DNA from 2 places in the Streptomyces sp. NPDC090798 genome. Region 1 is predicted to be linked to the other one. Evidence: riboswitches for the same ligand, from Rfam matches in the RefSeq annotation. Region 1 holds a riboswitch; the other holds the start of a gene.
The links. A riboswitch is a leader RNA that binds a small molecule or an ion and turns the genes downstream of it on or off. The one in region 1 is predicted to bind thiamine pyrophosphate.
Positions count from the first base shown of each region.

Region 2: it holds a riboswitch for thiamine pyrophosphate, as region 1 does, so the genes downstream of both, thiC (phosphomethylpyrimidine synthase ThiC) here and ACIQTP_RS21610 (thiamine ABC transporter substrate binding subunit) in region 1, are expected to answer to the same signal.

Region 1 covers NZ_JBIVXA010000009.1:249,699-257,004, reverse strand. Annotated here, with positions in the region: gene ACIQTP_RS21615 (ABC transporter permease) at 1-207, opposite strand, end outside; gene ACIQTP_RS21610 (thiamine ABC transporter substrate binding subunit) at 183-1,256, opposite strand; TPP riboswitch at 1,339-1,457, opposite strand; gene rlmN (23S rRNA (adenine(2503)-C(2))-methyltransferase RlmN) at 1,597-2,703, opposite strand; gene ACIQTP_RS21600 (DUF6479 family protein) at 2,840-3,205, shown strand; gene ACIQTP_RS21595 (phosphatidate cytidylyltransferase) at 3,284-4,414, opposite strand; gene frr (ribosome recycling factor) at 4,414-4,971, opposite strand; gene pyrH (UMP kinase) at 5,141-5,911, opposite strand; gene tsf (translation elongation factor Ts) at 6,091-6,927, opposite strand; gene rpsB (30S ribosomal protein S2) at 7,023-7,306, opposite strand, start outside.
Region 2 covers NZ_JBIVXA010000015.1:95,567-102,872, forward strand. Annotated here, with positions in the region: gene ACIQTP_RS29690 (metallophosphoesterase) at 1-683, shown strand, start outside; gene ACIQTP_RS29695 (hypothetical protein) at 865-1,734, shown strand; gene ACIQTP_RS29700 (VWA domain-containing protein) at 1,868-3,346, opposite strand; gene thiC (phosphomethylpyrimidine synthase ThiC) at 3,441-5,252, opposite strand; TPP riboswitch at 5,245-5,422, opposite strand; gene ACIQTP_RS29710 (YibE/F family protein) at 5,494-7,074, shown strand; gene ACIQTP_RS29715 (SsgA family sporulation/cell division regulator) at 7,139-7,306, opposite strand, start outside.

The DNA.
Region 1 (7,306 bases):
GTGCCGGATGTCGGACTGCGCGAGCACCTCACCGATCCGTCCGAACCGCCAGGCCCCGTCGGTCTTGAGGCCGCGGGCGACGATCGCGGCGACGGGGTAGGCGAAGAAGACGGCGAAGAACGCGACGGGCAGGGCCATCAGCCCGATCCGCGTCGCGCTCTCCTTGCGGCTCCTTCGAGGCGCTACTTCAGTACGAGCGAGGTCCACGACTTGACCCACCGGTCACGATTGTCAGCGATCTTGGCGGGGGCCAGGGTCTCGGGGTGCTCGGCCTGCGGGCCGAACTTCACGAACACCTGGGGCACCTCGGCGGTCTCACGGACCGGGTACACGAACATGTTCAGCGGCATGTCCTCCTGGAACCTGAAGCTGATGAGGAAGTCGAGGAGCGCCTTGCCGCCCTTGGTGTTCTTCGCGTTGCTCAGCAGCCCCGCGTACTCGACCTGGCGGAAGCAGGTGCCGCTCGCGACCCCGGTCGGCGCGGTCTTCGGCTGGGGGTCGGCGTAGATCACCTCGGCGGGCGGGGAGGAGGCGTACGAGACGACCAGCGGCCGGTCGGCCTTGGCCTTCTTCCCGCCCGCGGACCCGGAGAATTCGTCGTTGTAGGCCTGCTCCCAGCCGTCGACCACCTTCACGCCGTTGGCCTTGAGCTTCTTCCAGTAGTCCTGCCAGCCCTCGTCGCCGTACTTCGCGGCGGTCCCGAGCAGGAAGCCGAGGCCGGGCGAGGACGTGGACGCGTTCTCGGTGACGAGGAGGCTCTTGTACGCGGGCTTGATCAGGTCGTCGAAGGAGCTCGGCGGGGCCAGCTTGTGCTCGCTGAAGTAGGCCTTGTCGTAGTTGACACAGATGTCACCGGAGTCGATGGGCGTGACCCGGTGCTTGTCCTGGTCGATCCGGTACTGCTGGACTATCTGGTCGGAGCCCTTGGCCTCGTACGGCTGGAACAGCCCGTTGTCGAGCGCACGGGACAGCAGGGTGTTGTCGACGCCGAAGAAGACGTCGCCCTGCGGATTGTCCTTGGTGAGGATGGCCTTGTTGACGGCCTGCCCGGCGTCGCCGTCCTTGAGGACCCTGACCTTGTAACCGGACTGCTTCTCGAAGTCCCGCAGCACGCTCTTCGACACGGCCCACGAGTTGTGGCTGACGAGCGTGACGGTCTTGGAGTCCCCGGCGCCGCCGCTGTCGGAGGACCCGCACGCGGACAGCGTGACGAGGCCCAGCCCGATGACGAAGGCCGTGGTCGTCCTCTTGGTTATCACTGAATTCCTCCTGGGATGACCAGGAAGAGACGCGGCCCTGCCCGGGATCCTCGGAAGGTTCCCGGGCAGGGCGCAACAGCTTGAGTGATGCCCGAACTTCCTACCCAGAATGACCTGGGCAAGGTTCAGAGGGTCTGCGGCCCACCGGTGCTCCGGCTACCGCACTCTCAGCGCTGTGGCGCTCCCCTGTCGGAATATGAAGATGTCGGAATATGAAACTGCAACTGCTAACCGCACTGACTGACAGTGTCCGGGCACTGGCCGACGCTGGCCGGAGTTGACCCGCGCTGACCGGCGCCGGCTGAAAAGGCACTGCCAGGCACTGCCGCCGATCAGACTATCGCTCGGTCGCGGCCAGCTGTCCGCATGCCCCGTCGATCTCCTGGCCCCGGGTGTCGCGGACGGTCACCGGCACCCCGTGAGCCGCGATCGCCTCGACGAACGCCTTCTCGTCCTCGGGCCGCGAGGCGGTCCACTTCGAACCCGGCGTCGGGTTCAGCGGGATGAGGTTGACGTGCACGGGCTTGCCCCTGAGCAGCCGCCCGAGCCGGTCACCACGCCATGCCTGGTCGTTGATGTCCCGGATGAGGGCGTACTCGATGGACAGGCGGCGCCCGGACTTGGCCGCGTACTCCCAGCCGGCGTCCAGCACCTCGCGCACCTTCCACCGCGTGTTGACGGGGACGAGGGTGTCGCGCAGTTCGTCGTCAGGGGCGTGCAGCGAGATGGCGAGGCGGCACTTGAAGCCCTCGTCGGAGAACCGGTGGATGGCGGGCACCAGCCCGACCGTCGACACGGTGATCCCGCGCTGCGAGAGCCCGAGCCCGTCCGGCTCGGGGTCGGTGAGCGCGCGGATGGCGCCCACGACCCGCTTGTAGTTGGCGAGCGGCTCGCCCATGCCCATGAAGACGATGTTGCTCAGCCGCGCCGGGCCGCCCGGGATCTCGCCGTCCCGCAGGGCCCGCATCCCGTCCACGATCTGGTGCACGATCTCGCCCGTGGACAGGTTCCGGTCCAGCCCGGCCTGTCCGGTGGCGCAGAACGGGCAGTTCATCCCGCAGCCCGCCTGCGAGCTGATGCACATGGTCACCCGGTCCGGGTAGCGCATCAGCACGGACTCGACGAGCGTGCCGTCGAACAGGCGCCATAGGGTCTTGCGGGTGGTGTCCTGGTCGGTCGACAGATGCCGCACGACCGTCATCAGCTCGGGAAGCAGCGCCTCCTGGAGCTTGCCGCGCGCGGCGGCCGGGATGTCCGTCCACTCCGCGGGGTCGTGCGCGTACCGCGCGAAGTAGTGCTGCGAGAGCTGCTTGGCGCGAAACGGCTTCTCACCGATCGCGGCAACCGCCTCCTTACGCTCGGCGGGCGTGAGGTCGGCGAGGTGCCGCGGCGGCTTCTTGGCTCCGCGGGGGGCGACGAATGTGAGTTCTCCGGGCTTAGGCATGGCTGTACCAGTGTCGCAGATCGATTGGTGTGACCCGCGGCCCTGGTTTCGGGGGTGATCGTCGACGGTCCGGCTGGCGTCCGGCGCTGGGTCGGGGCGGCCGGTTTATTGGGCCATTTGCGGGTATTTGAGTGATATGAGCACTGCATTGATGTACTTGGCGGAGCCCAGCGGTCTGTTCAGCGTCGCGCTGTTCGTGATCGCGGTGGCCCTCATCGCGCTCCTGGCCGGCAGCTTCTGGCTGAACTGCCGCATGCGGTCCCGCGCACCGCGGCTGCCGCGCGCCGAGGAACAGCCGCACATGCCGCAGGGCGGCCCGGTCCGCGAGACGCGGGAGATCCGGGAGCCCGCCGAGGTACCCAAGGTGGCCAAGGGCCAGCACGCTCTCACCCCGTATGAGCTGACCCACATGTCGACCCGCACGAGCCCGTCGCAGAAGCGAGGACGCTGGCACGACGGGGGCGGCGGCTCGTTCGGCAGCGGTGGCCTGGGCCACCACTGACGCCGGCCCGTCGGCCACCCGACGAAAAGGGGCCCGCCGCCCTGTGGACGACGAGCCCCTCTCCGACGTGTGCGCAGGTCAGCCGGATCCCACGAAGAGCACCAGCAGCAGCCAGACCACCGGCGCCGTCGGCAGCAGCGAGTCCAGCCGGTCCATGATGCCGCCGTGCCCCGGCAGCAGGGTGCCCATGTCCTTGATGCCCAGGTCCCGCTTGATCATGGACTCGCCGAGGTCGCCGAGCGTGGCGGTGGCCGCGACCGCGAAGCCCAGGATCAGCCCCTGCCACCACGTGCCGTCCTCGATCAGGTACTGCATGCACAGCGCGCCCCCGACCATCGCGAAGGTGACCGCTCCGAACAGGCCCTCACGGGTCTTGCCGGGGCTGATGCGCGGCGCCAGCTTGTGCTTGCCGAAGCGCCAGCCGATCGCGTACGCGCCCGTGTCGCTGACGACCGTCAGCAGCAGGAACGTCAGGACGCGGCGCGGACCGTCGTCGGCGGTCAGCATCATGGCCACGAACGTCGCCAGGAACGGCACGTAGAAGGCCGCGAAGACGCCCGCCGTGACGTCCTTGAGATAGCCCTCGGGCGGTTCCGTCATCCGCCAGACCAGGACCGCCAGCGCGGTGAGCGCCATCGCCACCCACGCGCCCTCGGCGCCCCGGACGTAACCGGAGACGACCATCGCCGCACCGCCCACCGCCAGCGGGACGAGCGGCGCCTTGATGCCCTTGCGCTCCTCGAGCCGTGACGTGAGCTCCCACAGGCCCACCACCACGGCGACCGCTATGACCCCGACGAACACGGCCTTGACGACGAACAACGACGCGACGATCACCGCGCCGAGCCCGACGCCGACCCCTATCGCGGCACCCAGATCGCGTCCCGCACTCTTCTTCTGCGGTGCGGGGGCGGGCTGTGGGGCGGGGCTGGGCATGGGCTCCTGCGGCTTCTGCGACGGGGTCCCGAGGGATCCCGCCGACGGGGTGTCGTCGCGGAACAGGGGGCCACTCAGCCGAGCGGCCCCCCGGTCGTCATCCTGGTCTCCGCCGTGTGCGGGTACGTCGGGCACGATGGGCATGGGGCGAGTCTGCTGCGCGTTATGCGCATCGTATGCGGGACCCGCCGGGGCTGCCCCCTGGACAGGCCCCTGCTCGGACGGCCCCCAGTACCCGGCTTGTGGCGGCGCCCCCCAGGAAGAGTCGTTCATCAGACCTCGAGCAGCTCCGCTTCCTTGTGCTTCAGGAGCTCGTCCACCTGTGCGACGTACTTCGCGGTGGTGTCGTCGAGCTCCTTCTCCGCGCGGCGGCCCTCGTCCTCGCCGACCTCGCCGTCCTTGATCAGCTTGTCGATCGCGTCCTTGGCCTTGCGGCGGACCGAGCGGATGGACACCTTGGCGTCCTCGCCCTTGGTCTTGGCGACCTTGATGTAGTCCTTGCGGCGCTCCTCGGTCAGCTCGGGGAACACCACCCGGATGATGTTGCCGTCGTTGCTCGGGTTGACGCCCAGGTCGGAGTCGCGGATCGCCTGCTCGATGTTGCGCATCGCGCTCTTGTCGAACGGGGTCACCACGGCCATGCGCGGCTCCGGCACCGAGAACGAGGCCAGCTGGTTGATCGGCGTCAGCGCGCCGTAGTAGTCGGCCACGATCTTGTTGAACATCGCCGGGTGCGCACGGCCGGTGCGGATCGCGGCGAAGTCCTCCTTGGCGACCACGACGGCCTTCTCCATCTTCTCCTCGGCCTCGAGGAGGGTCTCTTCGATCACCACTTGCTCCTGCGTGTCTGAGTAGGCCCGGCAGCTGCTCCTCGTCGGGGTGGCGGCCGGCTGCGTCGCGTCTTATTCCTGCACGGTTCCGGACCGGCAGGACATTGTCCATCCCCCGGTCAGGGTCCATCCCCGGCCCGGGCTTGTCCCCGGCCGAGGTCGGTCCCGGTCAGGGCCGGCCGCTTTGGTCACCCACGAGTGTGCCGATCTTCTCACCCTTGACGGCCCGCGCGATATTGCCCTCCGCCAGGAGCTCGAAGACCAGGATCGGCAGCTTGTTGTCGCGGCACAGCGTGATGGCGGTCATGTCGGCGACCTTGAGGTCGCGCGTGATGACCTCGCCGTAGCCGAGCGAGTCGAACTTGACGGCCTCGGGGTTGGTCTTGGGGTCGGAGTCGTAGACCCCGTCCACGCCGTTCTTGCCCATCAGCAGGGCCTCGGCGTCGATCTCCAGGGCGCGCTGGGCGGCGGTGGTGTCGGTGGAGAAGTACGGCATGCCCATACCGGCGCCGAAGATGACCACACGGCCCTTCTCCAGGTGCCGTACGGCGCGCAGCGGGATGTACGGCTCGGCGACCTGGCCCATGGTGATGGCGGTCTGCACACGGCTGTCGATGCCCTCCTTCTCCAGGAAGTCCTGGAGGGCGAGGCAGTTCATGACCGTGCCGAGCATGCCCATGTAGTCGGAGCGGGCCCGGTCCATGCCGCGCTGCTGGAGCTCGGCGCCGCGGAAGAAGTTGCCGCCGCCGATGACGACGGCGATCTGGGCGCCGTCGCGCACGACGGCCGCGATCTCGCGGGCGATCTTGTGCACCACGTCGGGGTCGACGCCCAGCCCGCCGCCGCCGGCGAACGCCTCACCGGAAAGCTTCAGCAGAAAGCGGCCCGCGCCTTTGCCGTCGTCGGTCTTCTCGCCCTTGTCGGCCTGGGTGGTGGTCATGGAGATCTCCTCATGGTGCACATACGAAGAAGGCCATTGCCGGTGGGGTGTTGTCTCCCATACGCGGCAATGGCCTCCTCGTCAGATCTGCTGTCGTCCGTCACGCACGCGCGCGTGTCGGCGTACGCGGACGACTGCTGCCGACCCTATAGGGGCCGCGCGTCGATCGCGGTACGGACTCAGATGCCGACCTTGATGCGCACGAAGCGCTTCAGGGTGACACCGGCCTCGTCCAGGACCTTCTGGACGGACTTCTTGTTGTCGAGCGCGTACGGCTGACCGAGGAGGGTGGCCTCCTTGAAGAAGCCGTTGACGCGACCCTCGACGATCTTCGGGAGGGCGGCCTCGGGCTTGCCCTCGGCGCGGGTGGTCTCCTCGGCGACGCGACGCTCGGACTCGACGACCTCGGCCGGGACGTCCTCCTTGGAGAGGTACTTCGGCGCGAAGGCGGCGATGTGCTGCGCGACACCCTTGGCGAGGTCGGCGTCGGCCTTGTCCAGCTCGACCAGGACACCGATCTGCGGGGGCAGGTCGGGCATGGTGCGGTGCATGTACGCGGTCACGTAGGCGCCGGAGAACTGGGCGAAGCGGTCCAGGACGATCTTCTCGCCCAGGTTGGCGTTGGCCTCGTCGACGAACGCCTGAACCGTCTTGCCGGGCTCGATCTCGGAGCCGAGGAGCGCCTCGAGGTCGGCCGGGGAGGTCTTGACGACGTGCTGGGCGATCTCGTTGGCGACGGCCTGGAACTTCTCACCCTTGGCGACGAAGTCCGTCTCGCACTTCAGCTCGACCAGGACACCGGAGGTGTTGTCGTCAGCGATGATGGAGACCACGGCGCCGTTCTCGGCGGAGCGGCCTTCGCGCTTGGCGACGCCCTTCTGGCCCTTGATGCGCAGCGCCTCGACGGCCTTGTCGACGTTGCCGTCGGCCTCGTCCAGCGCCTTCTTGCAGTCCATCATGCCGGCGCCGGTGAGCTCACGGAGCTTCTTGACGTCGGCGGCGGTGTAGTTCGCCATGATTCCTGGAATCTCTCTCGAAGTCTGAAGATCTACGGGCCGAACGGCGGGGGCTCGGTGTGCCCCCGCCGTTCGTGACCCGAAGGGGTGAGGGGTCAGGCCTGCTCGGCGTCCGCGTCCGCGGCCGGAGCCTCGGCCTCGGCCTCGGCGACGGGGGCCTCGGCGGCCGGCGCCTCGGCGGCGGCAACCTCGGCCTGCTCGGCGTCGGCGACCTTCTCCGTCTCGGCGGAGGTCTGGACCTCGGCGTCGTCGGCCTTCTTCTCGCCCTCGAGCAGGTCGCGCTCCCACGCGGCGAGCGGCTCGCCCGCGGCCTTGTCACCCTCGGCCTTGCCGGCACCGGAGCGGGAGATGAGGCCCTCGGCGACAGCGTCGGCGATCA
Region 2 (7,306 bases), on a different contig from region 1:
TCACCGACCGCGGCCCCGACGGCATCGGCGTGATCGACCTCGTGATGCGGCTGTCCGCCGAGGCGGCCGCCGCCGGCGGCTACTGCAAGGCGCTCATGGGCAACCACGAGCTGCTGCTGCTCGGCGCCAAGCGGTTCGGCGACACCCCCGTCAACTCCGGCGCGGGCACCGCCACCTTCCAGGCCGCCTGGCTGCTCAACGGCGGCCAGAAGACCGACATGGACCGCCTCCAGGACCACCACCTGCAGTGGATGGCCCGCCTGGACGCCATGGAACAGGTCGACGGGCACCTCCTCGTGCACTCCGACACCACCGCCTACCTCGACTACGGCGACTCGATCGAGGCGGTCAACGACACCATCCGCGAAACCCTCACGCGCAACGACGCGGACGAGTGCTGGGACCTCTTCCGGAAGTTCACCAGACGATTCGCCTTCCGCGACGACGGGGGCGCCGAGGCGGCGCTGTCCCTGCTGGACACCTACGGCGGCACCCGCGTCGTCCATGGCCACAGCCCCATCCCGTACCTCCTGGGCGAGGTCGGCTCGGAGGAGGGCGAGGACGCCGCGGGCCCCGTGGTCGAGGGACCACATCTTTACGCCGACGGACTGGCCATCGCGATGGACGGCGGAGTGACCATGGCCGGAAAACTGCTGGTCCAGCAACTGCCCCTGGATAGCTGAGGGTTCTTCGGGCAGGCGTCCCCCACGGAGGACAGCGCTGGCCAGGGGGCAATTTCTGGAAACCCCCTGTCACGGCGTGCCGTCACCGCTCTACCATCGGCTTATCCGTAGCAGGCTCCCCTCCGTTTCTGCCCGACGGCTCGTCAGCGTGCGAGCCACCAGCCCTACGGAGCATCGGGGGATGCACATGAACAGCGTTCCGCAGCACCTGCTGAGCGAGGACCGCCAGGAATACGAGCGGATCCTCGATGAGGCGCTGCGCTCCGCCCCATACCGCCCGGAACTCGCCGCTGTCGGCCAGCGGCTCAACGCCGAACAGCTGCGCACCATGGCGCTCAACGCCACCACACTCATCACGGCGGCCGCCGCGACCGAGTACGCGCACTACGTGAAGGTCCGCGAGGAACTGCGCCGCCCGGCGCCGTCCACCCCAATCGTGAGCGAAGGAGCCGGCTCCGCGGAGCCCGGCGCGACCGCGATGGGGCTCGCCGCCACCATGGGCGAGGTCACCGAGACCGCCGGAGCCGGCGCCATTGCCGTCGTCGCGGTGCTCGCCCCCGTCCTCGCCGGAACAGCCGCGGCGATCTTCCTGCTCGTGGGGTTCATCCTGAAGGTCCTCACCCCCGAGCTGGCGTTCGCCCAGACCCTCCTGACCACCGGGTGGGTCTTCGGCGCGGTCACGGCGGCCGCGATCCTGGTCGCCGGGGCCGGGCTTTTGCTGACCGCCCTGCGCAACGGCTCGTCCTCGCTCCAGGCCGGAGCGCCCGGCGAGCTCAACGCGGAGGTGGCCCGGGCCAGGGAAGCCTGGCGCGAGGCCCTGCTGGAACGCGGCATCATGCCGTTCCTCCGGGAGGCCCTCGCCGATCCTGGCTCGGCGGCACTGACCCGTCCGTCACCGACGCCGACCACCGGCCGCATGCCGCACCTCGGCTACAACCGGCCGGGCTTCAGCAGCCCCGACGGCGGCCCCGCTGCGGGTCCGCGCCCGAGCTTCACCAGCCCGGACTTCACGAGCCCGGACTTCGGGGGGCCCGAGCACCAGCCGGAGTGACACCCGGCGGGCCGACACCGGGGTGACGGGAACGAGGGCCTGCGCCGATACGGCGCGGGCCCTTTGCCGCTGGCCGCCCCTTCACCGGAGCCCGCCCCGCTCGTCCCGCTCGTCCGGTCCCCGGCGCGCACCGTCAGATGATGCCGAGCCCCCGGGCCGCCGTCATCCAGGCCGGGAACTGCGAAAGCAGCCGGTCGTACAACTCCGGGTCCGGTACGCCGCTGATGTCGTCCACCGCGAAGAACCCCACGTTGTCGACGCGCCGACCGGGCAGCGTGTCGAACCGCTCCAGCACGCCGTAGTTCGACCGCCCCAGGCCCACGAACTGCCAGAAGATCGGCTCCTCCACCGCGTCCCTCAGCTCCTGCTCGATCTCCTTGTTCCGATAGACACCTCCGTCGGAGAAGAACAACACCAGCGTGGGATCGACAGCCGGGTTCTCTCGTACATACGTACGCACCTCGGCGATCGCCTTCTGCTCCTCGTTCTGGATACCGACCGCCCGCATGTCCACCTGCCCCGGCAGCAGACCCTTGCGCTGCTTCTTGCTCCGCCGGAACAGGCTCAGCTCACCGACCCGGACATGGAGTTCCAGCCACTCGGGCAGCTCGCCGAGACTCAGGTCCGGCAACCGGGCGGCTTGGGAGGCGAACGTCCACGCCTGCATCACCCCGTCGTCGTCCAGCTGCGCCGCCACCGCGGCCATCCGCTCCACCACATCGGCCACGACGCCCTTCGAGTAAAGGAACGACATGGAACCGGAGGCGTCGAGGATCAGCACGACGCGCGCCGTGACCCCTTCCGCACCGTGCTTCCGCAGGCTGACCGCCACCTGCTCCTTGCGCAACGAGAGCCGCTTGCGCATGTCCACGGGCAATCGTTCCTCGCCCTTGCTGAGACGCGAGGAGGAAGCCGGGGGCGTCGGGGGTGTTGGGGGTGCCGGGGGTGCCGGGGGTGTTGGCGGGGCGACCGCAGCGGAGGAAGCAGCCGTCCTCGAGCCCGTCGGCGGGAGCACGGGCGACACCGCCGCCGTGCCCCCGGGCGAAACCGCCGGCTCCGCCCCGGACGCACCGGCCGCGTCGGACTCCACGCTGATACCGAAATCGGTGGCGAGACCGGCCAGCCCGGACGCATACCCCTGTCCGACCGCCCGGAACTTCCACTGGCCTCCCCGCAGGTACAGCTCACCCCCGATGAATGCCGTCTCCGTCGTGGCCTCCATCTCGAAGCGCGCGAACTCCCGCTGGGTCTCGGCATCGAGCAGCCGCAGCGTCAGTCCGGACAGCTCACCGAAGGTGCCGCCGTCGGCCGAGGCGCACAGGACGACCCGCTCGATCTCCGGTTCCAGGGCACGCAGATCCACCTCGACGGTGTCCGTCGTGGCAGCGCCGTCCCGCTGCTTCCCGAGATGCCGTACGGCGCCTGAGGCGTGCTGCGGCTGGTTGTAGAAGACGAAGTCCCCGTCGTCCCGCACGCGTCCGCCCGGGCCGAGCAGCAGCGCCGAGGCATCGGCGTCCGGCGCACCGGTCCCTCCTCTCCAGCCGAGCACGGCCCGCACCGCCCCGGCGGCGACGGGAAGGTTGGCGCCCTTGCTCATGGATGTCGATGTCATGCGCCCAGTCTGCCGAGAGAACCCGGCCCGGGAGCCGTTCGTTGCCTGATGTACGCCGCGAACGGCTCCGGGCACGACCGCGCGTGCGTGCGGCTCAGTCCGCGAGCGGCAGATAGACCCGGTTGCCCGCGGCGGCGAACTCCTTGGACTTCTGCGCCATGCCCTCCTCGATCTCGGCCTTCGTGCCCCCGTGCTCACGGCGGATGTCCTGCGAGATCTTCATGGAGCAGAACTTCGGGCCGCACATGGAACAGAAGTGCGCCGTCTTGGCGGGTTCGGCCGGCAGGGTCTCGTCGTGGAACTCCCGTGCCGTGTCCGGGTCGAGGGCCAGGTTGAACTGGTCCTCCCACCGGAACTCGAAGCGGGCGTCGGACAGCGCGTCGTCCCATTCCTGCGCACCTGGGTGCCCCTTGGCGAGGTCGGCTGCGTGGGCGGCGATCTTGTAGGTGATGACACCGGTCTTGACGTCGTCACGATTGGGCAGGCCCAAGTGCTCCTTGGGCGTGACGTAGCAGAGCATGGCCGTGCCCCACCAGGCGATCATCGCGGCACCGATGCCTGAGGTGATGTGGTCGTACGCCGGCGCGACGTCCGTCGTCAGCGGGCCGAGCGTATAGAACGGAGCTTCATCACAGATCTCCTGCTGAAGGTCGATGTTCTCCTTGATCTTGTGCATCGGGACATGTCCCGGGCCCTCGATCATCGTCTGTACATGAAAACGCTTCGCGATCGTGTTGAGTTCCCCGAGCGTCCTCAACTCCGCGAACTGAGCCGCGTCGTTGGCGTCCGCGATCGACCCGGGCCTCAGCCCGTCGCCGAGCGAGTACGTGACGTCGTACGCCGCGAGGATCTCGCAGAGTTCCTCGAAGTTCTCGTAGAGGAACGATTCCTTGTGGTGCGCGAGGCACCAGGCCGCCATGATCGAGCCGCCGCGCGAGACGATGCCGGTCTTGCGGTTGGCGGTGAGCGGCACGTACGGCAGTCGCACGCCCGCGTGGACCGTCATGTAGTCCACGCCCTGCTCGGCCTGCTCGATGACCGTGTCCTTGTAGATCTCCCAGGTCAGCTCCTCGGCGCGGCCGTCCACCTTCTCCAGAGCCTGGTAGAGCGGCACCGTGCCGATGGGGACGGGGGAGTTGCGCAGGACCCATTCCCGCGTGGTGTGGATATTGCGGCCGGTGGACAGGTCCATGACCGTGTCCGCGCCCCAGCGGGTCGCCCAGGTCATCTTCTCGACCTCCTCCTCGATGGAGGAGGTGACGGCGGAGTTGCCGATGTTGGCGTTGACCTTCACCAGGAACCGCTTGCCGATGATCATCGGCTCGATCTCCGGGTGGTTGACGTTCGCGGGCAGCACGGCGCGACCGGCGGCGATCTCCTCGCGTACAACCTCGGGGTCGACGTTCTCGCGGACCGCCACGAACTCCATCTCGGGCGTGATCTCGCCCCGCCGGGCGTACGCGAGCTGCGTGACCGCCTCTCCGGGACGACCTCGGCGCGGCTGGCGCGGCCGACCCGGGAAGACCGCGTCGAGGTTGCGCAGGCCCCCTCGCGGCGAGGTGTGCTTGATTCCGTCGTCCTCGGGACGGACGGGACGGCCCGCGTACTCCTCGGTGTCACCGCGGGCGATGATCCAGTTCTCGCGCAGTGGCGCGAGGCCCCTGCGTACGTCGGTGTCGACGATCGGATCGGTGTACGGGCCGGAGGTGTCGTACAGCGTGACCGACTGCCCGTTGGTGAGGTGCACTTGACGGACCGGCACCCGCAGATCGGGGCGCGAACCCCCGACGTATCCCTTGTGCCAGCCGATGGACTTCCCGGCCTCCCGCGGCTGTTCGCCCTCGGGCGCGGCAGGCGCCCCGTCCATCTGGCTGGAGGCAGGCGTGCGTACGTCCTTGTTGGTCATGAGACCTACTCCCTACGCCGGCATTACCCGGTAACAGGTTCGGCGGTCGACGCAGCGGATTCCGTCTGCCGACGTCCCTCGTGAAACATCACTCGTTCCACGTGAAACATCGCTAAGACGGAGGTCAGCGCCCTCTCAGCCCGGTGCTCCGAGCTCCCGCGTGTGCAAAGGTGACTCCACGCTAGCGTCATATCTGGCGCGGTGAACAGAGGGCCCTCGCCGTTCTTGCGATGATCGGTCGGTGACCACAACGCAGCAGCCCCCGTTCCCGCCGTCCGAGCCGCCGCGCCGACGCGGTCCCGGAGACGGCTATGGACCGCGCTCCGGAGACGGCCGCGGATACGGGCCGGGCGGTGGCCCCGGTCCCGGTCCAGGGGGCGGGCACGGGCACGGGCCGGGCGAGGGACACGGGCACGGCCCCGGGGACGGACACGGACATGGGTCTGGGTCTGGGGACGGCCCTGGGAATGGAGGTGGGCCGGGGAATGGGCACGGCCCTGGGGACGGGCACGGATCTGGGCACTCGCACAGTCACAGCCATGGGCCCGCCACACCCGTCTCCAAGCATCTGCGCAAGGTCATCGCGGCCATTCTGATCCCCTTCGCCGCCGCGGTCGTTGTGGGTCTCGCGGTGCTCTGGCCCGGTGGCGCCCCTTCCCACGAGCGCACCGGCGTCGGCTTCGACCGGCAGACCCAGCAGGCCACGGTCACCAAGGTCGACAAGGTCAGCTGCAAGTCCGTGAACGCGTCGGGGGAGACCCCGACCGGCGACACGTCCACCGCCGAGGGCTCCTCCGCGCAGCAACAGGCGACGGGCGACTGCAAAAAGGCGACGATCCGGATCGACACCGGCAAGGACAAGGGCCGTACGTTCACGGAGATCATCCAGCCTGACCAGTCACGGCAGTTGCACGAGGGCGAGAAGGTCGTGGCCGCGTACGAGCCCTCCGCGCCCAGGGACCTGCAGTACTCGGTAACCGATGTGAACCGGAAGTTCCCGATGGCGCTGCTCGCCGGGATCTTCGCACTGGCCGTCGTGGTGGTGGGCCGGATGCGCGGTGTCATGGCGCTGGTCGCACTGGCCATCAGCTTCCTGATCCTGACCTTCTTCATCCTGCCCGCGATCCTGCAGGGCTCGAATCCACTGGTCGTGGCCGTGGTCGGGGCGAGCGCCATCATGCTGATCGCGCTCTACATGTGCCACGGCCTCTCGGCCCGTACCTCGGTGGCGGTGCTCGGCACCCTGCTCTCCCTGGTACTGATCGGCATCCTCGGCTCGGAGTTCATCGGCTGGGCGGCGCTGACCGGCAACACGGACGACAACACCGGTCTGATCCACGGCCTGTATCCGTCCATCGACATGAGCGGTCTGCTGCTCGCGGGCGTCATCATCGGTTCGCTCGGTGTGCTCGACGACGTGACGGTGACGCAGACATCGGCGGTCTGGGAGCTGCACGAGGCCAGCCCGACCATGGGCTGGCGCGATCTGTACCGCGCGGGCATCCGGATCGGCCGTGACCACATCGCATCGGTCGTCAACACGCTCGTCCTGGCGTACGCGGGTGCCGCGCTGCCCCTGCTGCTGCTCTTCTCGATCGCGCAGAGCAGTGTGGGTACGGTCGCCAACAGCGAACTGGTCGCCGAAGAGATCGTGCGCACCCTGGTCGGCTCGATCGGCCTGGTCGCCTCGGTGCCGGTGACCACGCTGCTGGCCGCCCTGGTCGTCTCCGCGGACCGCCCGGCAGCCCCGGCCGCCGCCATGGAGCCTGTCGAGAGCAGGACGCCGGCACGCGGCGGGAAAGGCCGTCGCCGCAAGCGCTGAAGCCTCCCCACGCCCGCGTCACCGGTGAGGAAGCGTTACTCCACTTGAGGGGTGCTGGGGGGCTTCAGCCCGCGCTCTGCTCCTCCGCCAGGATGCGGTCCAGCGCCTCGTCGAGATGGGTGTCGAAGTCCGCGAGGGAGCGCTCCTGCCCCAGCGGCACCAGTTTGTCCGTGCGGTCGAGGAAGGCCACGAGCGGCGCGGCCCCGGACCGGAACAGCGCGTGGTCGCCACC